Regions from separate parts of the Fructilactobacillus cliffordii genome, predicted to be linked through region 2. Evidence: predicted binding sites of a transcription regulator. Region 2 holds the regulator's gene; the other holds the start of a gene.
What was found. The regulator LexA, encoded in region 2, represses DNA repair genes until DNA is damaged. The targets are predictions, from matches to a motif close to CNAACANNTGTTNG.
Positions count from the first base shown of each region.

Region 1: a site for LexA is predicted at 9,280-9,293, ahead of uvrB (excinuclease ABC subunit UvrB). Genes of this name have one in related genera too.

Region 1 covers NZ_CP097117.1:486,636-498,457, forward strand. Annotated here, with positions in the region: gene M3M38_RS02485 (phenolic acid decarboxylase) at 1-500, opposite strand, end outside; gene clpP (ATP-dependent Clp endopeptidase proteolytic subunit ClpP) at 705-1,331, shown strand; gene whiA (DNA-binding protein WhiA) at 1,393-2,325, opposite strand; gene M3M38_RS02500 (gluconeogenesis factor YvcK family protein) at 2,338-3,345, opposite strand; gene rapZ (RNase adapter RapZ) at 3,335-4,228, opposite strand; gene uvrA (excinuclease ABC subunit UvrA) at 4,313-7,168, opposite strand; gene uvrB (excinuclease ABC subunit UvrB) at 7,187-9,196, opposite strand; gene trxB (thioredoxin-disulfide reductase) at 9,338-10,267, opposite strand; gene M3M38_RS02525 (NAD(P)H-dependent glycerol-3-phosphate dehydrogenase) at 10,361-11,377, opposite strand; gene lgt (prolipoprotein diacylglyceryl transferase) at 11,378-11,822, opposite strand, start outside.
Region 2 covers NZ_CP097117.1:40,741-52,562, reverse strand. Annotated here, with positions in the region: gene rpsB (30S ribosomal protein S2) at 1-503, opposite strand, end outside; gene M3M38_RS00285 (GIY-YIG nuclease family protein) at 648-941, opposite strand; gene M3M38_RS00280 (tRNA1(Val) (adenine(37)-N6)-methyltransferase) at 928-1,680, opposite strand; gene M3M38_RS00275 (lysophospholipid acyltransferase family protein) at 1,757-2,398, shown strand; gene M3M38_RS00270 (YneF family protein) at 2,415-2,633, opposite strand; gene M3M38_RS00265 (DUF896 domain-containing protein) at 2,665-2,919, opposite strand; gene lexA (transcriptional repressor LexA) at 3,063-3,698, shown strand; gene M3M38_RS00255 (phosphatidylglycerophosphatase A family protein) at 3,753-4,253, opposite strand; gene M3M38_RS00250 (hypothetical protein) at 4,257-4,883, opposite strand; gene M3M38_RS00245 (CPBP family intramembrane glutamic endopeptidase) at 4,900-5,595, opposite strand; gene M3M38_RS00240 (hypothetical protein) at 5,582-5,791, opposite strand; gene M3M38_RS00235 (deoxynucleoside kinase) at 5,913-6,542, shown strand; gene M3M38_RS00230 (ArgE/DapE family deacylase) at 6,590-7,747, opposite strand; gene M3M38_RS00225 (MetQ/NlpA family ABC transporter substrate-binding protein) at 7,763-8,611, opposite strand; gene pepV (dipeptidase PepV) at 8,957-10,357, opposite strand; gene M3M38_RS00215 (NAD(P)H-hydrate dehydratase) at 10,445-11,287, shown strand; gene M3M38_RS00210 (MFS transporter) at 11,331-11,822, opposite strand, start outside.

The DNA of each region.
Region 1 (11,822 bases), 450 kb from region 2:
TTACCAGTTTTAATATCATTAACCATTCCCTGATATGGCGCTTGCGCTATTACATTCTCATTATTGACTCCTCGATGTTGTTGAAATGTAATCGTTGAAAATTCAGAAACAACAGTTTTTGGATAAGTGGGATATTGATTCCGTGCTTCATGCATCTTATCAATAAAATCATTTTGATAACAAACTGTGAGTTTTGGATGTTCATCGACCCACTTCGGAAAGAAAATTTCTCCGTGCGTTTTATTTTTATTAGGCATAAAATCCAATGACACATCCGTACCCGTGGGTTCCGTCCAAGCAACTTTGAAAATCCCTGGGGTTAATTCCACAAGATTAACCTTCTGATTTCTTACCCAGCGACCACCGACGATCCCACTATGGATTCTGTAATCAATCGTATCCTCATTTTTAATATAAATTTCATATTCCCACCCATTGTCATAGGTATAAATTAGTTGCATTCCCAAAAAATCTTGCAAGTCTAAAATTTCGTTTTTCATTTTGATCCTCCTTTTAAATTTATTTTTATACGGTAAATAATACACTAACGAGTAATGCATTTTACTAATAAGATATAAATTTATTAGTAAAATGATGATACAATTTAATCCAGTCTCGTTTAATGCAAAGTCACTTTCATAAGCTCTTTGTTTGACCTTGACTGACCATCATTGTAAGATAAACTCACGAATTAAAAAATTCCAATTAAATTTAAAGAAGAAAGAGAGGATTCAACTATGCCATTAGTTCCAACAGTCGTTGAAAACTCACCTCAAGGTGAACGCGCATATGACATCTACTCACGATTACTAAAAGATCGCATTATCATGCTTTCCGGAGAAATTGAAGACAACATGGCCAACGCCGTGATTGCCCAACTGCTATTCTTGGACGCCCAAGATTCTGACAAGGACATCTACTTATACATCAACTCCCCAGGTGGAGTCATTACTTCCGGAATGGCCATTTACGATACCATGAACTTCATCAAAGCCGACGTGCAAACGATCGTCATGGGAATGGCCGCTTCGATGGCCAGCGTTTTGGCTACGGCCGGAACCAAAGGTAAACGGTTTGCTTTGCCACATGCCCAAATCATGATTCACCAACCATCTGGTGGTGCGCAAGGTCAACAAACTGAAATTGAGATTGCTGCCAAAGAAATTCTGCGAGCTCGCAAGATGATTAACGAACTCTTAGCAGATCACTCCGGTCAGCCGCTCTCTAAGATTGATCGTGATACCGAACGGGATAACTACCTCACTGCTCCCGAAGCAGTTGATTATGGCTTGATTGACGGTATTATGAAGAACAGTTCCGATCGAAAATAAGCAATAACTAAAAAGTGTCGAGAATTAATTTTCTCGGCACTTTTTTTATTTGGCAGTGACATTACGGCTCGGCCCGTAACTTCTCTGCGTAGTCGTTAATCTTATGTAACCGGTGATTAATCCCCGACTTGGAAATCGGTCCGTTCGCAACCAACTCGCCGAGTTCTTTCAAACTAACTTCCTGATTTTTCAAGCGCGTTTCGGCAACGTCGCGCAGTTTCGGTGGCAAGGACTCAAGTCCCACCCGTTCTTCAATCAGTTGGATGTTTTCAATCTGACGGGTCGACGCGTTCGCCACCTTATTCATGTTGGCATTTTCGCAATTAACCAACCGGTTGACTGAGTTACGCATGTCGCGGACAATCCGGATGTCTTCAAACTTCAGCATCGCATTGGTGGCCCCAATCAGCTGTAAGAAATCCGCAATCTTTTCGGCTTCTTTCAAGTACACAATGTAACCACTGCGCCGCTTGGTTTGCTTGGCACCTAAGTGATACTGATTCATCATCTCGGTCAGCATCTCACTGTGATCTTCGTACAAAGAATAAATTTCTAGGTGATACCGCGAGGTTTGGGGATTATTGACCGATCCCCCGGCCAAAAAGGCTCCGCGTAAATAGGAACGGACTTGTAAATCATCTTGTAACAACTCCACCGGGACCCGTTCTAAAATCTGATAATGATCTAAAATTCCCAAGTCATCCAAAATAGCTTCCACCCGTTGCTGCAGGCGCACCACGTACAAATTATTCTTCTTCAGCTTCATCTTTTTCCGAACTACGACACTAGCCTTAACTTGATAAAACTGTAACAGCAACCGATAAATTCGTTGGGTAATCGCAGAATTTTCAGATTGGACTTCTAACGAGAAGTGTTGATTTGACAGTGTTAAGGTCCCATTCATCCGAATCAGCGCCATTAATTCCGCCTTGGCATTGGTACGATGGACCTCTAAGCGGGTGAGCTCCTTTTTCACATCACTAGCATATGACATCTTGGTGACCTCCTAATGATTGAATTTTGGTTGACCGAGCAAGCGAATCAGTTCGTTGGAAACAAGCTGACCATTATGAAAGGCACCGTGGTCTTTCAATTCTAAAAAGTCTGAGGAAATCACCCGACAACCTAGTTCCTTGAGACCTTGGTAGTCATGCCCGACGGGTTGTGATTCATCCCCCCAACGTTGATGATCAATGTAGCTCGCCGGGACCGGACGGTTATTAACTAGGACGGTGTTAATGAAGTTCTGCCCTAATTGCCGGTCTAAAACCCGCACGTGGTCGGCATCCGTAAAGTGATCCGTTTCACCTTTTTGAGTCATAATGTTACAAATATAGACCACCTCAGCACTCGTAGCTTTGACCGCTTCACCCACGTTGCTTACCATTAAGTTCGGCAGAATACTGGTATATAAGCTTCCGGGACCCAGCACGATTTGATCGGCGTTCATAATGGCCTCAATCACGTCGGGGACGGCCTCCGGTTGGTGATCATTAGTCGGAGATTCCACCCAGACCCGCTTCACCAGCTTATCAGCCGCCGTAATCTCTGCTTCTCCGGCTAATTGACTGCCGTCACTAAACTCGGCATGCAGCACCAGTTCTTCATCACAAACCGGGTAAACGTGCCCGTCGACTTTCATCATCCGGGTTAATTCCTGCACTGCGTCAAAGAAGCCGCCTTCCATTTCGGAAAGTGCCGTAATAATTAAATTACCAATCGCATGCCCGGACAAAAATTTATCCGAAGACTTAAACCGGTACTGAAAAATATCTAGGTATAGCTCTGGCAATGTGGATAAGGCCACCAGGACGTTGCGGATATCTCCCGGGGGTAACACGTTAATGTAGTTCCGCAAAATTCCGGACGAACCGCCATCGTCAGCCACCGTCACGACGGCCGTGATATCCACGTCGCGTTTCTTTAAGTTTCTTAGAATCACGGGCAACCCGGTTCCTCCGCCAATCACCACCATCCGGGGACGATCAATTCGTTTCGCAACTTTATCTACCATTGGGTTTCTCTGCTCCTTTGTGTCGTTGAATGTCGCGGTGGGTAATATTTACCACGTAGCCCAGTTCACGCAAATGATGCGCCAACCGTTCGGTCATCGCCACGGAGCGGTGCTGCCCACCCGTACAACCAATCGCAATTGTCTCGCTGGATTTCGAACTTTGTCTAATGCGGGGCAATTCAAATTCGAGGAGATTGAGGGTTTTGTTAAAAAAGGTCTCCGCGCTATCCTGTTCCATGACGTAGTCATAAACTGGTTGATCCTGACCAGTTTGATCCCGGAGTTCGGGGATGTAATATGGATTAGAAATGAAACGCACGTCAAACACCATGTCAGCATCCAAGGGCAGTCCGTGCTTAAAACCAAAAGACATTAGCTCCACATGAAATTGCGGTAGCTCGTGCTGTTCAAATCGTTTCACAATTTTTGCTTGTAAGTCTTGTGGCTTAAGATCCGTGGTATCAATTACCCAACTAGCATTGTCCCGCACTTCAGCCAGGAGCTTCCGTTCCTTTTCAATACCGTCAACCACCCGTCCGTTCCGAGCTAACGGGTGATCCCGCCGACTTTCTTCGTAGCGGGAGACCAGCTTTTCGGTGTTCGCATCCAGGAAAATGACTGCTTCCCGGTCATTGTGTCGTTTGGCAATCTTAAGCAACAATTCCACTACGGCTTGACTTGATTCAGCGGAACGTAAGTCTAAGACTACGGCCACCTGATTAATTTCACTGGAAGTGCGCAATAATTCGGTAAATTTACCCATCAACGCCGTTGGCAGGTTATCAACACAAAAGTACCCCAAGTCTTCAAAGGTTTGGAGCGCCTTGGTTTTGCCTGCTCCACTCATTCCGGTTATAACTACCAATTGATCATCTTTTCGCATTGCCCTCTCCTCCAAACTTTGTCTAAGTATAGCATACCGGGTGTTTCATCCCCAGCAAAAAAGAACCGTCAGTGACGATTCTTTTTAGTCTAATGCAGCTTTCGTACGTTCTGTGTCCTGCGCTAAAATTGGTTTTAAATATTGACCCGTGTAACTCTCAGAAACGGTCGTAATTTCTTCCGGCGTTCCGGTGGCCACGACGGTTCCACCGGCATCTCCACCTTCCGGACCGAGATCAATCACATGGTCGGCTTGCTTAATCACGTCCATGTTGTGTTCGATGATCAAAACAGTATTGCCTTCATCCACGAGGGCCTGCAAAACTTGCAACAAACGTTTCACATCGTCCGTATGTAATCCCGTCGTTGGTTCATCGAGAATGTAAAAGTTCTTGCCGGAGGAACGTTTATGCAGTTCTGATGCCAATTTCATCCGCTGGGCTTCCCCACCGGAGAGGGTTGTCGCCGGTTGTCCGAGTTTTACGTAACCGAGTCCGACGTCGGCAATCGTTTGCAATTTCCGGGTAATCTTGGGAATTGCCGAGAAAAAGTCAAGGGCTTCGCGTACCGTCAGGTCTAAAACTTCGGCAATGTTCTTGCCCTTGTATTCCACCTGCAGAGTTTCGGCATTGTACCGTTTGCCGTGACAAACTTCACACGGAACGTACACGTCTGGTAAGAAATCCATCCCAATCTTCAGGATTCCATCACCATGACAGGTTTCACACCGTCCCCCCTTGATGTTAAAGCTAAAGCGGCCCTTATGGTAACCGCGCAATTGCGCTTCATTCGTTTTGGCAAATAAATCGCGAATATCATCAAAAACACCCGTGTAGGTGGCTGGATTACTTCGTGGTGTCCGGCCAATCGGACTCTGATCGATGTTAACCAGTTTTTCAATCTGCTGGTAACCGGTAATTGATTTATACTTCCCGGGCTTGGCAGAATTATGGTTTAACTTCTGGGCCAGTGCCCGCTTTAAAATGTCATTTACAAGGGTCGATTTCCCAGAGCCAGAGACCCCGGTAACCACGTTCAGTTCCCCTAACGGAAACTTCACCGTGATGTTTTTTAGGTTATTGGCTTGGGCGCCCTTCACCGTCACAAACTTCCCGTTTCCGGTCCGTCGTTGCAGTGGGACTGGAATAAACTTTTTGCCTGATAAATATTGTCCCGTCAACGAGTTCGGGTTCTGTTCCACTTCGGCGGGAGTTCCGGTTGCCATAATCCGACCACCGTTCGCACCGGCTCCCGGACCGACGTCCACGAGGTAGTCAGCCGCGAGCATCGTTTCCTGATCGTGTTCTACCACGACCAAGGTGTTACCGAGGTCGCGCATCTGCTTCAGTGACTTAATCAAGCGGGCGTTATCCCGTTGGTGCAGTCCAATCGAGGGTTCATCTAACACGTAGAGAATCCCCGAGAGGTTAGAACCAATTTGGGTAGCCAGACGAATTCGTTGGGCTTCCCCTCCAGAGAGGGTGCGCGCTGCTCGTGACAGGGTTAGGTAGCTTAGTCCCACGTTGAGCAGAAAGTCCAACCGATCACTAATTTCCTTGATTACTGGTTGCGCAATCGTGGTATCCTGCTCGCCGAGATCAACGTTTTGAAAGAAGTTAAATTCCTCCGTGATGTTTTGTTCACAGACTTCGGCAATGCTTAACCCGTTAATCTTAACGGCCAGCGCTTTTTGGTTTAATCGCAATCCATGACAAGCCTGACAGGTTAATTCCCGCATGTACTTGCGCATCTGGTCGCGGGTGAAGTCACTGTTAGTGTCCCGATAGCGACGGGCAATGTTCGTCATGACCCCTTCAAACGGCACATCGGCATCGCGAACGCCCCCAAAGTCACTTTCATAGTGGAAATGAAATTCTTTCCCCTTGGATCCGTACAAAATCAATTCCCGTTGGTCCTTCGGTAATTTTTCAAACGGGACATCCATATCAATGTCAAAGGCCGTGGCCGCTTGTTCCAATAATGTCGGGTAGTACTTGGAGCTAATCGGATTCCATGGCTCAATCACCCCATCGCGTAGCGTTTTACTGGAATCTGGAATCACCAATTCTTCATCCACCTCTAGCTTAGCACCCAGTCCGTCACATTCTGGACAAGCCCCTAATGGTGAGTTAAACGAAAAGAGCCGGGGTTCTAATTGCCCCACGGTAAAGCCACACACAGGACAGGAATAATGTTCCGAAAAGAGCATCGGTTTCCGTTGACCGAGAAAGTCAAGGGTGGCATACCCCTCACTCAAACGTAACGCCGTCTCTAGGGAATCAGACAACCGGGCGTTAATCCCTGGTTTCACCACAATCCGGTCAATCACAATGCTAATGTCGTGCCGTTGGTTCTGATTCAACTCTAGGTCATCGTTAACATCATGTTGTTCCCCGTCCACGATAATCCGGACGAAGCCTTCCTTTTTAATTCGTTGCAGCACCTTTTTGTGCTGGCCCCGTTTGGCACGCACAATTGGCGACAAAATTTGCATTTTCGTCCGCTCTGGCAGTTCCATGATGCGGTCAATCATTTGGTCCACCGATTGGCTCCGAATTACCGTGCCGTCGTTCGGACAGACCGGAGTCCCTACCCGAGCCCACAACAAGCGCAGGTAATCATTAATTTCCGTAACTGTTCCCACGGTGGAACGGGGGTTTTTTGACGTCGTTTTCTGGTCAATCGAAATCGCCGGACTCAATCCGGTGATTGAATCAACGTCTGGCTTATTCATCTGACCCAGAAACTGGCGGGCGTATGACGACAGACTTTCCACGTACCGGCGTTGACCTTCCGCATATAAAGTATCAAATGCCAGCGAACTCTTTCCTGATCCAGAGAGACCCGTCATTACTACGAGCTGGTTTTTCGGAATGTCCACATTCACGTCCTTTAAGTTGTGTTCCCGGGCGCCGCGAATTTTAATGGCATCATTGGCCATGGTCTCCACCTCCTTTAATTATGAATCCATTTCTTGCTTTAATTTTTTAATCGTATCCCGCAGGTTTGCCGCCTGTTCAAAGTCTAGTTGTTGCGCCGCCGTCTGCATTTCATCACTCAGATTTTTCAGGACCACTTGTTGTTCCTTGACACTCATTTGTTCAAAGTCAGACTCTGCAAACGGTTTTTCCTTGTTGTAATGATCATCTTCGGTTTGTTTGTAAGCCGAAATGACTTTTTCCACCGGTTTAATGATGGTGTGCGGTTGCTGGTGGTGGGCTTCGTTATACGCAATTTGCTTGTCCCGCCGCCGCTGGGTTTCATCCATGGCTAACTGCATTGAGTCCGTCACATGATCGGCGTACATGATCACGTGCCCGTCTTCGTTCCGAGCGGCCCGCCCGATGGTTTGAATCAGGGAGCGTTCGTTCCGTAAGAAACCTTCCTTATCAGCGTCCAAAATGGCCACCAGTGAAACTTCCGGTACGTCAATTCCTTCCCGCAGGAGGTTAATTCCAATCAGAACGTCAAATTTTCCCAACCGCAAGTCCCGCAGAATCCGCGTTCGTTCCAGGGTTTTGATGTCACTGTGCAGGTATTTCACTTTTACCCCCAGATCCTTAAGATAATCGGTTAAATCCTCGGCCATCTTTTTGGTCAAGGTTGTCACAAAGGTCCGTTGGTTTTTCTTGACCCGCGCGTTAATTTCGCCCAGTAAGTCATCCATCTGATCCTTAGTCGGTCGCACTTCGACGGTTGGATCCAGTAACCCAGTTGGTCGAATAATCTGTTCTACCACCTGACTGCTATGTTCCAGTTCGTAATCACCGGGAGTAGCTGACATGTAAACCACCTGGTGAATGTGCTTTTCAAACTCATCAAAGTTTAACGGTCGGTTGTCATAGGCACTCGGTAACCGAAAGCCGTAGTCAATTAGCTGTTTCTTGCGGGCTCGATCTCCCTTTAACATTCCCCGAACTTGGGGCACTGTTTGGTGTGATTCATCGATAAACATCAAGAAGTCTTTGGGAAAGAAATCCAGCAGCGTATACGGTGGTTCGCCCGGTTTCCGGCGATCCATGTAACGTGAGTAGTTTTCAATTCCCGACGTGTAACCCATTTCCCGCATCATTTCCAGGTCGTAAGTTGTCCGTTGCTTTAATCGTTGGGCTTCTAGGAGTTTACCGGAGTGTTCTAACTTTCCGACTTGGGTTTCCATGTCGGTTTTAATTTCTGGCAAAGCCACCCGCATGATTTCATCATTGGTCAAAAAGTGGGTCGCCGGAAAGAGTGTCACCGACGTGGGTTCTCCCAAGACTTCCCCCGTTAAGGTGTTGACTTGAGTAATTTTGTCAATTTCATCGCCAAAGAATTCAATCCGGTAGGCGTTTTGCGTTCCAGAAGCCGGAAAAACCTCCACGGTATCCCCATGGACCCGAAAACGACCCCGATCAAAGTCAATGTCGTTGCGTTGAAACTGGATGTTAACCAGCTTCCGGAGCAAAACGTCGCGTTCCATTTCATCACCAACCCGTAGCGAAACGGTATGATTTTGGTATTCTTCGGGATTCCCCAATCCAAAGATAGAGGAAACAGAAGCCACCACAATCACATCGTTCCGAGACAATAACGCACTCGTCGCAGCATGTCGTAGTTGGTCGATTTCATCGTTAATCGATGCATCCTTTTCAATGTAGGTATCACTTGAAGGAACGTAGGCCTCTGGTTGATAGAAATCGTAGTAACTAACGAAGTATTCCACGGCATTGTGCGGAAAAAACTCCTTGAGCTCGTTATATAACTGCCCCGCCAGGGTCTTATTATGAGCCAACACTAAAGTAGGCCGATTTTGATCCCGAATGATGTTAGCCATCGTGAACGTTTTTCCCGTTCCCGTAGCTCCCAACAGGGTTTGTTCTTTATCGCCAGCAGCTAAACCAGCGTCAATCTTGTGAATTGCCGTGGGTTGGTCACCGGTTGGTTGGTACTTTGAAACCAACTCAAATTGATTTTGTGTTTTTGTAACCATTTGATCCTCTTATTCTTAATTGGTGATTAATCGTAAGTGCTAGTTGTTCCAGTCAACTAGGTCAGTGTTATTATCTTAGCACACGAACATACTTTCGCCAAACAAAAAAGAAGCACTCCCAGAGTCCTTCCTTTTGGTAAATTATTTGCTTTTAACGGATTCCACGTAGTCAAAGACCGCTTGACCAGCAATTCCACCATCACCAACGGCAGTGGTAATCTGGCGCAAATGCTTCTTGCGGACGTCTCCAACGGCAAAAATCCCAGGTACGTTCGTTTCCATTTCGTCATTGGTCAAAATCCAACCTTGTTCATCGGTAATGCCCAGGTCTTTAAAGGCCTCGGTAATTGGCAAAATGCCAACGTATACAAACACCCCGGCCGTTGGCAGTTCGCTGGTTGCGCCAGTTTGATTATTCTTCAATGCAACCCCAGAAACCTTTTTGCCATCACCAAGAATTTCAGTAACATTACTATTCCAAATAAACTCAATGTTGTCACGGGCAAAGGCGCGTTCCTGTAAGATCTTTTGGGCCCGAAGTTGATCCCGGCGGTGCACAACCGTCACTTTTTTTGCCAAGTTAGCCAAGTAAGTAGCTTCTTGAACGGCAGAATCCCCACCACCGACTACAACAACGTCTTCATTCTTAAAGAAGGCTCCATCACAAACGGCACAGTAAGAAACTCCCCGACCACCATATTCATCTTCACCAGGAACTCCGAGTTTCCGGTATTCTGAACCAGACCCAATGATGACCGCTGGTGCCTCAAACTGGTCTTCGGCAGTATGAACAATTTTTTGGTCCCCAGCTAACTCAATCCCAGTGACTTCACCATAGGCATATTCCACCCCAAATTGGGTACTACTTTCGTACATTTTTTCAGATAAGTCTGGACCCAGAATGGATTTAAACCCCGTGTAGTTTTCAATCTCAGCGGTATTGTTCATCTGGCCCCCATACACACCCCGATCAAGCATTAAAACAGAAAGTTCGGCTCGCGAAGCGTAAAGAGCGGCGGTCATTCCCGCTGGTCCAGCTCCGATTACAATTACATCGTATTTTTTGGTCATTTTGTTCACCTCATTTAGTGGTTAACTTTCAATAGCTTTATCCTAACACACTTACTTAAAGTTAGTAACTTATTTAGCTCACAACTACTTTGGTTAACCATTTTCCGTTTGCCCTTCCCGCGTCATTAAAGCGTGAATAGCATCTGGAACGGTTTCTTCTTGTTCGAGGACGGCGTGAATTGCTTCGGTAATTGGCATCGAAATTCCGGTTGTCTGAGCTAAGTCATAAGCGGCTTGACTAGTGGCAATTCCTTCAATCACCATGCCCATGTTAGCGACCACTTCGTCGAGCGGAACGCCCTGACCTAGTTGGTAACCAGCTCGGTAGTTCCGCGAGTTCGTGCTGGTCGCCGTAACAATCACATCCCCCATTCCGGATAAACCGGCAAAGGTTAACGGGTTAGCACCAAAGCTCACCCCTAATCGCGAAATTTCGGCCACTCCCCGGGTCATCAAAGCCGCTCGGGAATTGTCCCCGTAACCTAATCCAGCTAGGGCGCCCGATGCGAGGGCAATAATGTTCTTGAGGGCGCCGCCAAATTCAACCCCAATGACATCTGAGTTGGTATAAACCCGAAAGTACTCATTCATAAATAATTTTTGGAAGTGTTTAGCGGCGTCAAAATCATCACTCGCCACCGTTACCAAGGTCGGATCGTGTTGGGCAACCCCTTCGGCATGACTGGGACCCGAAAGCACCGCAATACTGGTACGGTGATTAGGATCAATTGTTTCTGCCAGCACCTGGGAAATCCGCAGGTAGGTTTTGGTTTCCAATCCCTTACTCCCGTGAATCAAGGCTGGTTTAGTGCCTAACTTAGCCAGGATTTGATTAACGTCCTGTGCTACGGAGCGAGTTGCTTGAGCCGGTACAATGAACAAAATATCCGTCGCATCGGTTAAGGCTTCCTCTAAATCAGTAGTTGCCTGCAAACTGGCTGAAAAGGTGTAATCGTGAATGTAATGAGAATTAGTGTGGTGCTGGTTCAGCTCGTTGGCCTGTTCTGCACTTCTGGTCCACAGTTGGACCTCATGCCCGTTGGCATCCAAAATGGCAGCTAACATGCTGCCCCAGGAGCCAGCTCCTAATACGGCAATTTTAGTTTTCATTTATTGATCTCCTTTAGAGTTGTAAACGTCGTACCACTGTAAACTGTGGTCCGTGCGGCGGCGATAAACGAGGACGGCCAACGCCCCCACAAACAGCACTACTGATAACACCTGAGAAATCCGCAGTGGCCCCAGCATCAAACTATCCGTTCTCATTCCCTCGGTAAAAAAGCGCCCGTAGGAATACCACATGACGTAAGCCAAAAAGATTTCTCCACGCTTAAACAGGTGGTCGGAATGGCGCATGGTCATCAACAAAATGAAGCCTAAGAGATCCCAAATGGATTCATAGAGAAAGGTCGGTTGCCGGTATGCTCCGTCAATTAACATCTGATTGATAATCCCGGTCGGTAAATGTAATTGGGTGAGAAAACGGTGGGTGGTAATTGCTCCATACGCTTCTTGGTTCATGAAGTTCCCCCACCGGCCAATTCCTTGCGCCATA
Region 2 (11,822 bases):
TTGTGAGGATCCACGATGAACATTACATCCGGAACCTTAGGCATGTCTTCGATTCCGCCTAAGAAACGTTCCAACTTTTCAGTTTGCTTAACTAATAATGAAGCTTCTTTCTTTGGCAACCGTTCAAAAGTACCGTCAGTAGCCATTTTCTTCAGGTCTTTCAAGTACTTAATCCGTTTTTGGATGGTGTTCCAGTTAGTTAAGGTTCCCCCCAACCAACGGTGGTTAACGTAAAAAGCACCAGAACGTTTAGCTTCTTCTTCAACTGAATCTTGTGCTTGTTTCTTAGTTCCTACAAACAGAACTACAGCGTCATCAGCAGCAGAATCCTTCATGAAGTTGTAAGCAACTCCCAGAAGTTTCACCGTCTTTTGTAAGTCGATGATGTAAATTCCGTTCCGTTCCGTAAAGATGTACTTAGCCATCTTTGGATTCCAACGACGGGTCTGGTGTCCGAAGTGAACCCCAGCTTCTAATAATTGTTTCATTGTTACTACAGCCATAATCAGCCTCCATAAAAAATAGTTTTTTCCTCCCCAAAATTATTCCCAGAACTCAACCGAGCACTACCAGGAAAAACGTCTTGGGTGCGTATTAGTAATTTAATACCAAGATTCATTATACAAAAAAGCGCCACAAAAAACAACCTAATTGCTCGACAACCTCCATTGCCGTGGCGTCAGTCCCTGTGCTTGTAAAAACCGTTCTTTTTGCTGACGAGATTGATGCTTAAAGCGATATTCAGCTTGTAATGCTGCCCGTTTATTCGTAAAGGCTTCTGAATAAAGAACGCACACTGGTTGATGCACTTTGGTATATTTAGCTCCCTTGCCGCTTCGATGTGTCTGAAATCGTTTGGATACGTCAGTGGTAAAGCCACCGTAAAAAGACCCATCATCACATAACAGAACGTAAAAATAAAATAATTTATTTGCTTCCATATAAAAGTTCCTGCACAAAGGGGGTATACGTTTCTCCTGCATAAACAACGATGGCAGGCCTGACCTTGAGACCGCTGGCTTGCCCATCCTTACGCGCTGCAATTAAAACCATGTTCGCATCCTGATTTGCCCGAGGATAAACAAACTGAATCTCTTTGGGAGCCAACCGATGAGCTTGTAATTCGGCTAGAATCTCTGGCAACCGGTCCGGTCGGTGAACCATAAACAGTTTCCCGCCGGTTTTCAAAAGATCACTAGCCGTTGTAACCACCTGAGTTAGATTGGTCTTTAACTCGTGGCGCGCAATTGCTAGATACGGATTCGGATTTTTTTTACTGGTTACTTTCACGGGAAAATACGGTGGATTAACCGTGACCGCATCAACCGATTCCTTGGCAAAGTAATGTAAGCTATCGTTAAGGTCGGCATGAACCACCCGCACCTGTTGCTCTAACTGGTTTAACTGGACACTGCGCTCCGCCATGTCACACAACCGGGATTGAATCTCGACCTCTGTAATCTGACCGTGCGTTTTTTGACTTAAAAACAAACCCACCGCTCCATTTCCAGCACACAAGTCAACAATTTGGGCTTTGGCACTGCGCTTTACGTTTGCAAAATGAGCCAGCATGACCGCATCTAACGAAAAGGAAAACACCGCATCACTTTGAATGATTTGGATGTGATTTCGGTATAATTGGTCGATTCGTTCGTCTGGTCGTAGTTGCACTTGCTCCATCCGTTTTCTCCTCATCATTTTTTCTCAGCAAACATGGTATACTATTAAAGGTTAATTTTACATCTCAACAGAAAGGATGAGACGATTGTTTTATTCGTTTGCTTTTTCAGTAATCAAATGGATCATCATCATCTTCAACGGCAAACCGGACGTACAGAATCGGCAGAGAGTTCCGGCTGGTAACTATGTCTTAATTGCCCCGCACCGAACCTGGTTTGACATGCTCTTCTTTGGCGTCGTTCTCTTACCCAAACACTTCTTCTTTCTTGCTAAAAAGGAATTATTTAAAAATCCCATCTTAGCCTGGGGATTACGCAAGTGTAACGTGGAACCGGTTGATCGCCATAATCCCGGAATTTCGGTCGTTAAGCGCCCCGTTAAGGTCTTACGTAAGACTGATCTCTCCGTTTTGATTTTTCCTTCTGGGACGCGGCATTCAACCAAATTAAAGGGAGGCGCGGCTTTAATCGCTAAAACCGCCCAGGTTCCCATGGTCCCCGTGGTTTATCAAGGTCCCTTAACCTTAAAACAGGTCTTTTTACGCAAGCGGGCTCACATTAACTTTGGTGATCCCATTTATATCGAAAAATCCAACCGCTTGAATGACGAGGAACAAGCCGCCATCGAAACCCAAATGGCAGCCGCTTTTACCAAGCTCGATAACGAAATTAATCCGGATTACGTTTATCATGATCCTAAAGAAAAAACCACTAAATAGTGGTTTTTTCTTTAGCTTATTTAGCATTGCGTTTCATTGCAATCATCATTTGATTCAGCTTTTTCTTTGATGGTTTTTGTCCCATTTGTAACATCATTGCTCGCAGCTGATCTTCGTTAATCGGTGGGTTGTCCTTTAAGTATTTTTCCATATACTTGCGGGCCATGAAAAATCCACCAGCTGCTCCTGCCACTAGCGCTAAAATTACTAGTAAAATCCAAATCCAAGTTGCCAAGTTAAATTCCTTCTTTCTGAACAGTTAATAATTAATCGTCACGCAAATTCTTCTTGCGTTGAGCCTCTTTGACCGGTTCGGGAGTTACTTCATTTCCATCTTTATCATACAACTGGGTCATTTCAAGTTGGGTCCGAAAGTTTGATTTAAACCGTTTGAGGTATTCTTTACGTAACTTTTCTTGTTCCGCTTTTTCTGCATCAGTTAAACCCGCGTCTGATTTAGCCTTTTTTGCCAATTCATTAATCCGCGGAATTAACTGCTTTAATTTTTCATCTTCAGCCATTCTGCCACTCCCTTTTTTAATTTCTTTAATAATAGCATGAAATCAATCATAATAAAACAGGAAACGGGCGAACTAACGTTTGCAAACTCCTAATTTTATGGTACGCTAAAAGCATTGCTACTAAACGAATTTGAGGTGTTTACATGTCTTCGCAAGCTAACCCAAAACAACAGGCCATTTTACAATTTATTTATGACAACGTCATTGACCACGGCTATCCACCGACTGTTCGTGAAATCGGGAAATCCGTGGGTCTGTCTTCCACTTCCACGGTTCACGGTCACCTTTCTCGGTTAGAAAAAAAGGGCTACATCACCAAAAACCCCACGAAGCCACGAGCCTTAGAAATTACGGAGGACGGGATTCGATCCTTGGGGATTCAACCCAACTCCACTGAAAACGAAATGCCACTTTTGGGAACCGTAGCAGCAGGAGAACCCATCTTAGCAGTTCAAGAAGCAACCGATTACTTCCCAATTCCAGCGGAACTGCAAAACCAGCGAGCCGACCTTTTCATGCTGACCATTAGCGGGGAAAGTATGATTAACATTGGTATTCTAGACGGCGACCAGGTAATTGTAAAACGACAACCCAATGCCGAAAATGGCGAAATCGTAATTGCCATGAATGATGAAGGAGAAGCAACTTGTAAACGATTCTACAAGGAAAGTGATCACTTCCGGCTTCAACCGGAAAATGATACCATGGCCCCCATCATCTTAAACAATTGTGTCATTCTTGGCAAAGTTGTGGGATTGTACCGTAACGAAATTAAATAATTAAAGCAAAAATAGCAATGCCCTCATGGATGGGACATTGCTATTTTTTCGTGATTATGAATTTTCGTGGGCGATCTTAGCCGAAGCAGCTCCCGCCACGGCTCCGACAATATCATCAATAAAAGTAGTTACTCGGGATTGTTCCCGGTCTAATGCCTTCACAATGCCCTGCTTGTTAGTATCTAAACCACAGTAATTGGTAATTCCAATCGTTCCGTAGATGTTGGCAATTCCTAATGCTAAGGTCTCATCAACTCCAAAGACCCCTAAATCATGTTCTACGATACTTTGCAGTGGTTCGGATAATTGATGATTGGTTGCTAATCGATCAATTTCCATCCCCACCAATGCATTATTTAATACTTCTCGTTTATGCAAAACATCAATCACAATCTTATCCACGTATTCCATGCTGGGAATGTTAATAAATTGTTTTTGTAAGTTATAGGTCACCTTGGAAATATCGCGGACGGTCACGCCATTATCGTTCAAAAATTTAATCACCTGATCATAGGCCTGGGTATCTGGATACTTATAATCTCGTTTGTCGACCATTGCTTAGCCCTCCTCATTTTCCGGCATCACCGTTACATCGTATTCGTTAGGATAATTTTGTTCCGTAATAATCAAACTAATCGGTTTTTGATCTTGCAAACGTTGTTCGATTACTTCGCCCACGTAAGCCGCACCATTAAAATCTTCCTTAAAGTCATCAAACGTTGAGAAATAATTAATTTCTACCACCGTATCGCTATTGCTTCCAGAAGTCGTTAAGTCTTCGACGTGAATCATCCGATTATTTTGTAATCGTTCGATAATTGGTAATGCAAATTCCCGGTAGAACTTCTCTACCTTGGAAGCTTCGGTAGCCACGTCATCCGCTTCCCCTTGAATAGAAGCTAGTACTTGCGCTTCACTCGGATTTAAGGTGGTGACGTTGGCAAGCAAAAATTCCTGATCGTGACTCGTTAAGGCCGTTTCAATTTCAGTTGTAAACTGGTCATCATCACCATGATTTAAGGCATTGGCAAGTTGTTCAGTCGTTTCGACGTCATAGTCATTGTACAACTGGCTTAGATTCCCCATCCGATCTAAATATTCTTGTCGTTCCTCTTGTAGTTCCGCTTGTACCTTGGTTAACCGACTTTTTAAATTTTGATAATAATTAAATTCTGTAATATCCATATTGATCATCCTTTCTCTAGTGGACGTTTCCCAGAATGGAAATCACCATCATAATCGTTGCGAATAAGTTATTGAGAAAATGCAAGGTCATCGAAGCCTGAATCCGATTCGTCTTTAAATAAACTCGGGCTAAAATAACTCCCATCGTTGCATAAACCAAGAAGCTAAGCCAGTTCGAACTTGCATGCCCCGCGGAAAAAACAATTCCACTAATCAGCATGGCTAACCAACCAGGTGCCCAGTTTAATACCCCGCGAATTAAAAATCCCCGAAAGACTAGTTCTTCAAGCATCGGCGTTAAAAAGACCATGCCTACACTCATTAAAACCAAAACAATCGGACTACTGGAGAGCAATTGGTAAATAATCTGGTTATTTTCACTTCCAGCGGGAAGATGCATTAGTTGCGCCACAATTCCAATCACAATTTCTACTGCAAAAAATTCAAACAACGAAACAATGATCAACTTCCAATCCGATTTAGTCAATTTACCGTTTGGTTGGTGCCAAACCCGTTGATATGCTTTAAATGCTAACCAAATGGAAATTAAATAAACAACGATGTAAATCACGGCTATGCCAATCACCATTCCCATTTGAAAATGCGAATGTTGCAAGAACAGCATCGGCACGGGAACCACGACCACCAAACCAACTAATAGAATAAATACCAGTAGTCGTTTAATAAATTGACCGATTTCACTTAAATTCATGGGGGTGTTCCTCATCCCTTTCTGGATGGCTAAAGTAACGTTGACAGATCAAAACAACGATGGGAATCACAAGTGCTTGTAGCCCGATTCCCACTCCTAATAGAAAAATCCCAACTTGTAACCGACCCGTTACAAAATAACTGCAGCCCATTATCAACAAGCCCACCACAATTAAAAATCCATCTAACCACTTCATTTGCTCACCATCACTAAATCGAATTATTACTAGGATACCATAACTCGCCGCGAGGCTCCGCTATTTTATCGAAATTCACGGGCGTGCTATACTAATCTTATTATAGAAGAAGGAGCTCTTTATGGTGATAATTACTGCTGGAATGATTGGGGTCGGCAAAACCACGCTGACCGGTAAACTTGCTGAACACCTCCACACCAAACCGTTTTATGAACCGGTGGGGGACAATCCGGTTTTACCCCTCTACTACAAAAATCCCCAACAATATGGTTTTTTGCTGCAGATTTACTTTTTAAACAAACGATTTGCGATGATTAAAAAGGCCTTAGCCGATGACAATAACGTCCTGGACCGCTCTATTTACGAGGATGCATTGTTCACCAAAGAAAATAATGCAGCCGGTAACATTTCTGACATCGAACTATCAGTTTACCTCAAACTCTTGGACAACATGATGGCTGAATTAGCAGAAATGCCCAAGCAACGTCCCGACTTGCTGGTGTATGCCGACGCTGATTTTCCCACAATTTTGGCCCGGATTAAAAAACGGGGTCGTGATTACGAACAATTTGACGATAATCCAGAGTTGGAGGCTTACTATCACAAAATGTGGCAAGCCTACCAACAATGGTATGAGGACTACGACGTTAGCCCCAAAATGAAGATTGATTTACAAACTTATGACCTGCAGGATCCTGAAAATGCGGCCATCGTTTTAAAGCAAATTGATGAAAAAATCAAAAAACTGTAATTAACTAGAAGAGCACGGTTAGAAATCATTCTAATCGTGCTCTTTCGTTAGGCCTGGGTCGCAAAAAATTGAGTTGCCAGGTTCTTATAAATGTTAATTGTATTCAAATAACTACTAATGGTCGTGTGTTCGGTCCGTTGGTGGGACGTTCCCGCTTTATCGGGACCCAAAACGATGACAGGAAGCTCAGGATTCTGTTTAACAAACACACTTGCATCCGTCGCTCCATTATCGATGCCGGCATGAATTTGCCGATCCGGATAGTTGACCTGTGAGATTTCTACCGCGTTTCGCACTAACCACTCGTCCGCTTGACTCTCAACTGGATAAAAGTCGTGAATCACCTGGAGTTCTAACTCGTAATCAGTGGTTTCGTTTAACTGGTCAATCGTGGTTTGCAGTAACTTGCCTACTGCCTGGTTACCAAATGTGGAGGTTGGTCGCACGTTTCCCAATAATTCAGCGGCATCTGGAATCGTGTTCACCTGTTCTCCCCCACGAATCACCGTCACACTGTGTTGCACGTGGCCGAGAGTTGGGTCAACCGGTAAGTCGGCAAAAATTTGGGCTTCTCGTTGGATGTACTTGACCAATCCTTGAATGGCATTAATTCCGTGCGTTGGAACCGAACTGTGGGCAGCTTTTCCCCGACTCACAATCCGGTAGTTAAAACTGCCAGAGTGCGCGTAGGTCACGTTCCCATCGGTGGCTTCGCCGACCACTAACGCATCTAAATCGGTTAGCAGGTTGGGAGCAATTTGGTAGGCCCCAGGAGCACCATATTCTTCACCTGCCGTAATTAACAACCGAATTTTGCCGGGAATTTCTCGCTGTTCTTCCACTAACTCGATTAGCGCAATTACTTCGGCAGCGAGGCCGCTCTTCATGTCAGCGGCCCCCCGACCGTACAACTTATCCCCAACCACAGTCGCAGCAAACGGAGCATGTTCCCATTCTGCTTCGTCGCCCACGGTTACCGTATCCTGATGTCCAGTAAAGCCAAAGACTTGGTCCGTTTTTCCGGAACCAATCTCAACAATTAAGTTGGTGCGACTTTTATCATCCGTAATTGGTTGGACTTGACTCGCGATTCCGTGCTCTTGAAACAAGCGAACTAAGTAGTCCGTGATGGCAGCTTCATTGCCATTAACGGTTGGAATTTGGATTAAATCACGTAAAATTTGTACTTTTTCTGCTGCTTTCATGAGTAAACGTCCTTTCTACTTTAGTTTGAGGTTCCAAGCGGGAATTTGGTTGATGCCAGAGACCTGTTTAATCTTTTTCGCTGTTGCTTTCGTTTGGTAGGCCTTCACTAATTTCTTAATCCGTGGATCATTACGATTATCCCGATTAGCGGCGATAAAGTTAATCCACTGCTTGGAATTTTGGTTAAACGGTTCGGTAAAGATGGCCTTGTGGGGATCTAACGAAGCGGTTTGCGCGTAGTTTCCGTTCACAACTGCAGCCCCTACATCGTTTAAAGAGCGCGCCGTTTGACTGGCATCCACTTCTTTAATTTTTATATTCCGGGGATTGGCAACGATTGAACGTGCATCCGCAAGTTTAACGTTAGGTTTTAACTTTAAGAGTCCCGCGCTTTGCAAAACAAACAACGCCCGCGATTCATTATTCGCGTCATTGGGGACCGTTACGGTACTACCAGCCGGTAAATCATTAACACTCTTACTTTGATAGGAGTAAATCCGCATTGGTTCGATGATGGTATCCCCGACCGCAACGATGTGGTCGTGGTGCTTTTGGTTCCACAAAGCTAAAAAGGGATAGTTTTGAAAGGCATTTACGTCAATGCTGTGGTTTGACAATGCGGCATTCGGTTGACTGTAATCAGTAAAGCGTTGGAATTTCACCGTCAATCCGTACTTTTGCTGGGCGGTGTGCGCTACGGAATCCCAAATTTGTTGTTCCGCTTTTGATCCGGCCATGATTCCCACGGTAATCGTATTCTTTTGTTGGGCAGCTCCCCGCCCAAAACTGAAGTATCCCATAATGATTACAAAAACGATTAGCCCCAGCCAAATAAGTCTGCGTGCTGCTTTTGACATCTTAATTCCCCCTTCAAAGTGATTGTAAATAAAAAAGCATTCATCCTTAAAAAGGACGAATGCTTCGCGTTACCACCTTACTTCGCCAGCGTATCACTACCCTAGCCTCCGTGAGTTACAGCTATCAACATAGCTCAAACCCTGTGGTAATAACGACCACCACTCCGTTAACGGCTCATGATTCACCGCTAATGACTCCAAGTCCATCTTCAAAAACCCGCCATCATCTCCTCGCACCAGCCGGAGACTCTCTGTGATTTAAGGTTTCTTACTCAACTCTTCCATCAATCAGATATTAATTTGCCTTAACGATATAACTAATCCATGTCGTTGTCAATCGAAGCACGCAAATTATTTAGTGACCGTAAAGATGGCTTGCGCGTAAATTGAAATTGCTAACATTAAATCGGCCACTGGTTGGAATTCATTGGCTTGGTGCATGGTATCAGTTGCATTCGGGAAAAGAGCACCAAAGGCGACTCCGTGTTCCATCAAGCGAGCAAAGGTGCCGCCCCCGACTACCTCTGGTTGTGCGTTAGTTTCACCCGTTTGTTCCTTGTACACGTTCATCAAATCAGTGACTAACTGATCATCAGCAGGAACAAAGTGCGGTTCCATGTTGTTGGTCTGCGTAACCGTTGCTTGATATGGGGTTGCGGCCTTTTCCAAGTGTGCTTGAATCTCTGCTGGCGTGATTCCCTTCGGATAACGGAAGTTGGTGTTAACCACGCCGCCCGTTTCAGCATCGTAATCCATTAACCCAACGTTCATAGTTAGGTCACCCATGACTTCATCAGTAAATTGCAGTCCTAATTGCCGGGCCCGTGAATCATCGTGCAGGTTGTTGGTAATAAAGCGAATGAAGTTCGTGCCGGGTTGATCTAACGGTAGTTGTTTTAAGAACATGGCTAGGTAAGTCCCGGCGTTAATCCCGTTGCGCGGTTCCATTCCGTGGGCTGCTTTTCCCACCACTTCAAAGTGAATTTGTTTCCCAATGATGCTGGCTACTCCACTAACTGGCGCATTTTCAATAAAGGCATCAAAGTCTTTCATGACCGCATCAGGATCTTCCATCGTCACAAATGCTTCGGCATCCCGGGGCACCATGTTTTCCTTGAGTCCCGCTTTGAACGATAACAATTGTTGTTCAGAGATCGCGTTGTCCCCATCAAAATGGGTTTCGAAGGTAACATTTCCCTTTTCACCATTAATTAATGGAAATTCAGCGTCTGGTGAAAAACCAGCCGTAGGAGCTGGTTCCGTTTCAAAGTAACGGTTCATGCCCGTCCAGTTCGTTTCTTCGTCAGTTCCAATGATTAACCGAATTTTTAGCTTGGGCTCAATCCCGAGATCCTTTAAAATCCGCAGACCGTAGTAAGCAGCCAGTGCTGGGCCCTTGTCGTCAGAAGTTCCTCGCCCAATGGCTTGCCCATTTTGAATTAAAAGTTCAAAAGGATTCGTGTCCCAACCATTGCCCGCCGGAACCGTGTCCGCGTGACCGAGGATGGCGAAGTAATCATCACCCGTTCCGTATTCAATGTAGCCGACCACGTTATCAATGTTTTTCGTCGTAAAGCCGTCGCGTTTCCCAAAGTCTAAGAATTGGTCCAAGGCCTTAGCGGGGCCGGGTCCCAGGGGAAATTCATCCGTTTGATTTTCCACGTCACGTGAACTGTCAATCGCCACCAGTTGTTTCAAATCTGCAAGATATTGATCTTGATACTTAGCAGCAGTTGCTTTCCAATCTGTCATATAGAGATCATCCTTTCCCGATGTCGTTGCTTTAATCCTACCATGAATCAACCTGTTGAATGCTATAATAGTTTCGAGGTGAATCCAATGAAATTAATTACATCTTCAATTCTACCAAAAGTAATCCGCAAACGACCAACAAAGAGCTTCAAGGGGACCTATGGCAAGGTGGCGCTGATCGGAGGAAATCATAACTTTGGCGGTGCCATTATCATGAGTACCCTCGGCACGGTTTACGCCGGAGCGGGTTTAACCACCACCTTCACGGATGCTAGCAATCAAAGTAGCCTGCACGCGTGGGTTCCAGAAGCGATGTTCGCTGATTACCAAGATCAGGCGCAACTAACCCAGTTGTTACCCACCATGGACGTGATTAGTTTAGGGTCTGGGCTCGGAACCGATGAACAAGCCCTCAACTTAATCAAGCTGGTATTTAACCTGGTTACCCCAGAACAAGTGCTCCTAGTTGATGGATCAGCCTTAACTTTAGTTGCTAAGTACCAATTGGCATTGCCAACGGCTACCATCATCGTCACGCCCCACCAAATGGAGTGGGAACGGCTGACGGGCGTGCAACTAACTAACCAAAATCCAGCGACTAACCAACGAGCGTATAACCAATTATTAGTCGATCATCCGCACCTAATTGCCGTGGTTAAATCAGCACAAACAGAAGTCTTTACCCCTACCGGAGCATTTCAAAACACCACTGGAACTCCCGCTCAAGCTACTGGTGGTATGGGTGATACCCTAGCCGGGATTATTAGTGGCTTTGTAGCGCAATTTCAATCCGTGGATGACGCGGTTCTTGCAGCCGTGTATACCCACAGCGCCATTGCGGATCAGTTAGCCCAACAACAATACGTCGTGCTCCCACACCAAATTTCAGAGGATTTGCCCCACTTTATGCACGAGCACCAAGCTGATTAATTAAATCTAGCAAAACAGACGTCTGTACTAGGCGTCTGTTTTTTTAATGATCTGATTGTAAAACCCATTTCACTCGTCCATCAAATAACATCACCAGCGGGACCAGAATCATCGGTAGAACCAACCCCAACATTAGTTGGGTATTGGGCTGGTGCACCACACCCGTGATCAGCGAAGCCAGAGGCGAGAGAATCCCAAAAATTGAGAAAATCGTTCCCAACGTTTTCCCCATTTGTTCGGGCTGCAGCTTGCGCTGAACCGCCGTCACAAACATAAGTCCCGTTAAAAAGTTGAAGGTTCCATACATCAGCCAAGCCAGACAAAAACTTACCACTTGAACTAGCAAGTTTGACGTTATTTGCATTACCAACAAAAACAGCACAAAACCGCTCCCTTGCAACAGTAAAAAAAGTGGATACCAGCGAATCAAGCGTGCCAGTAATCCCGTGTATCTACCCACTACTATCCCACACGTAATTGCCGCGATTCCAATTAACAGTTCCTGTAACGAAAAGGCAATCCGAAACCTGTGTAA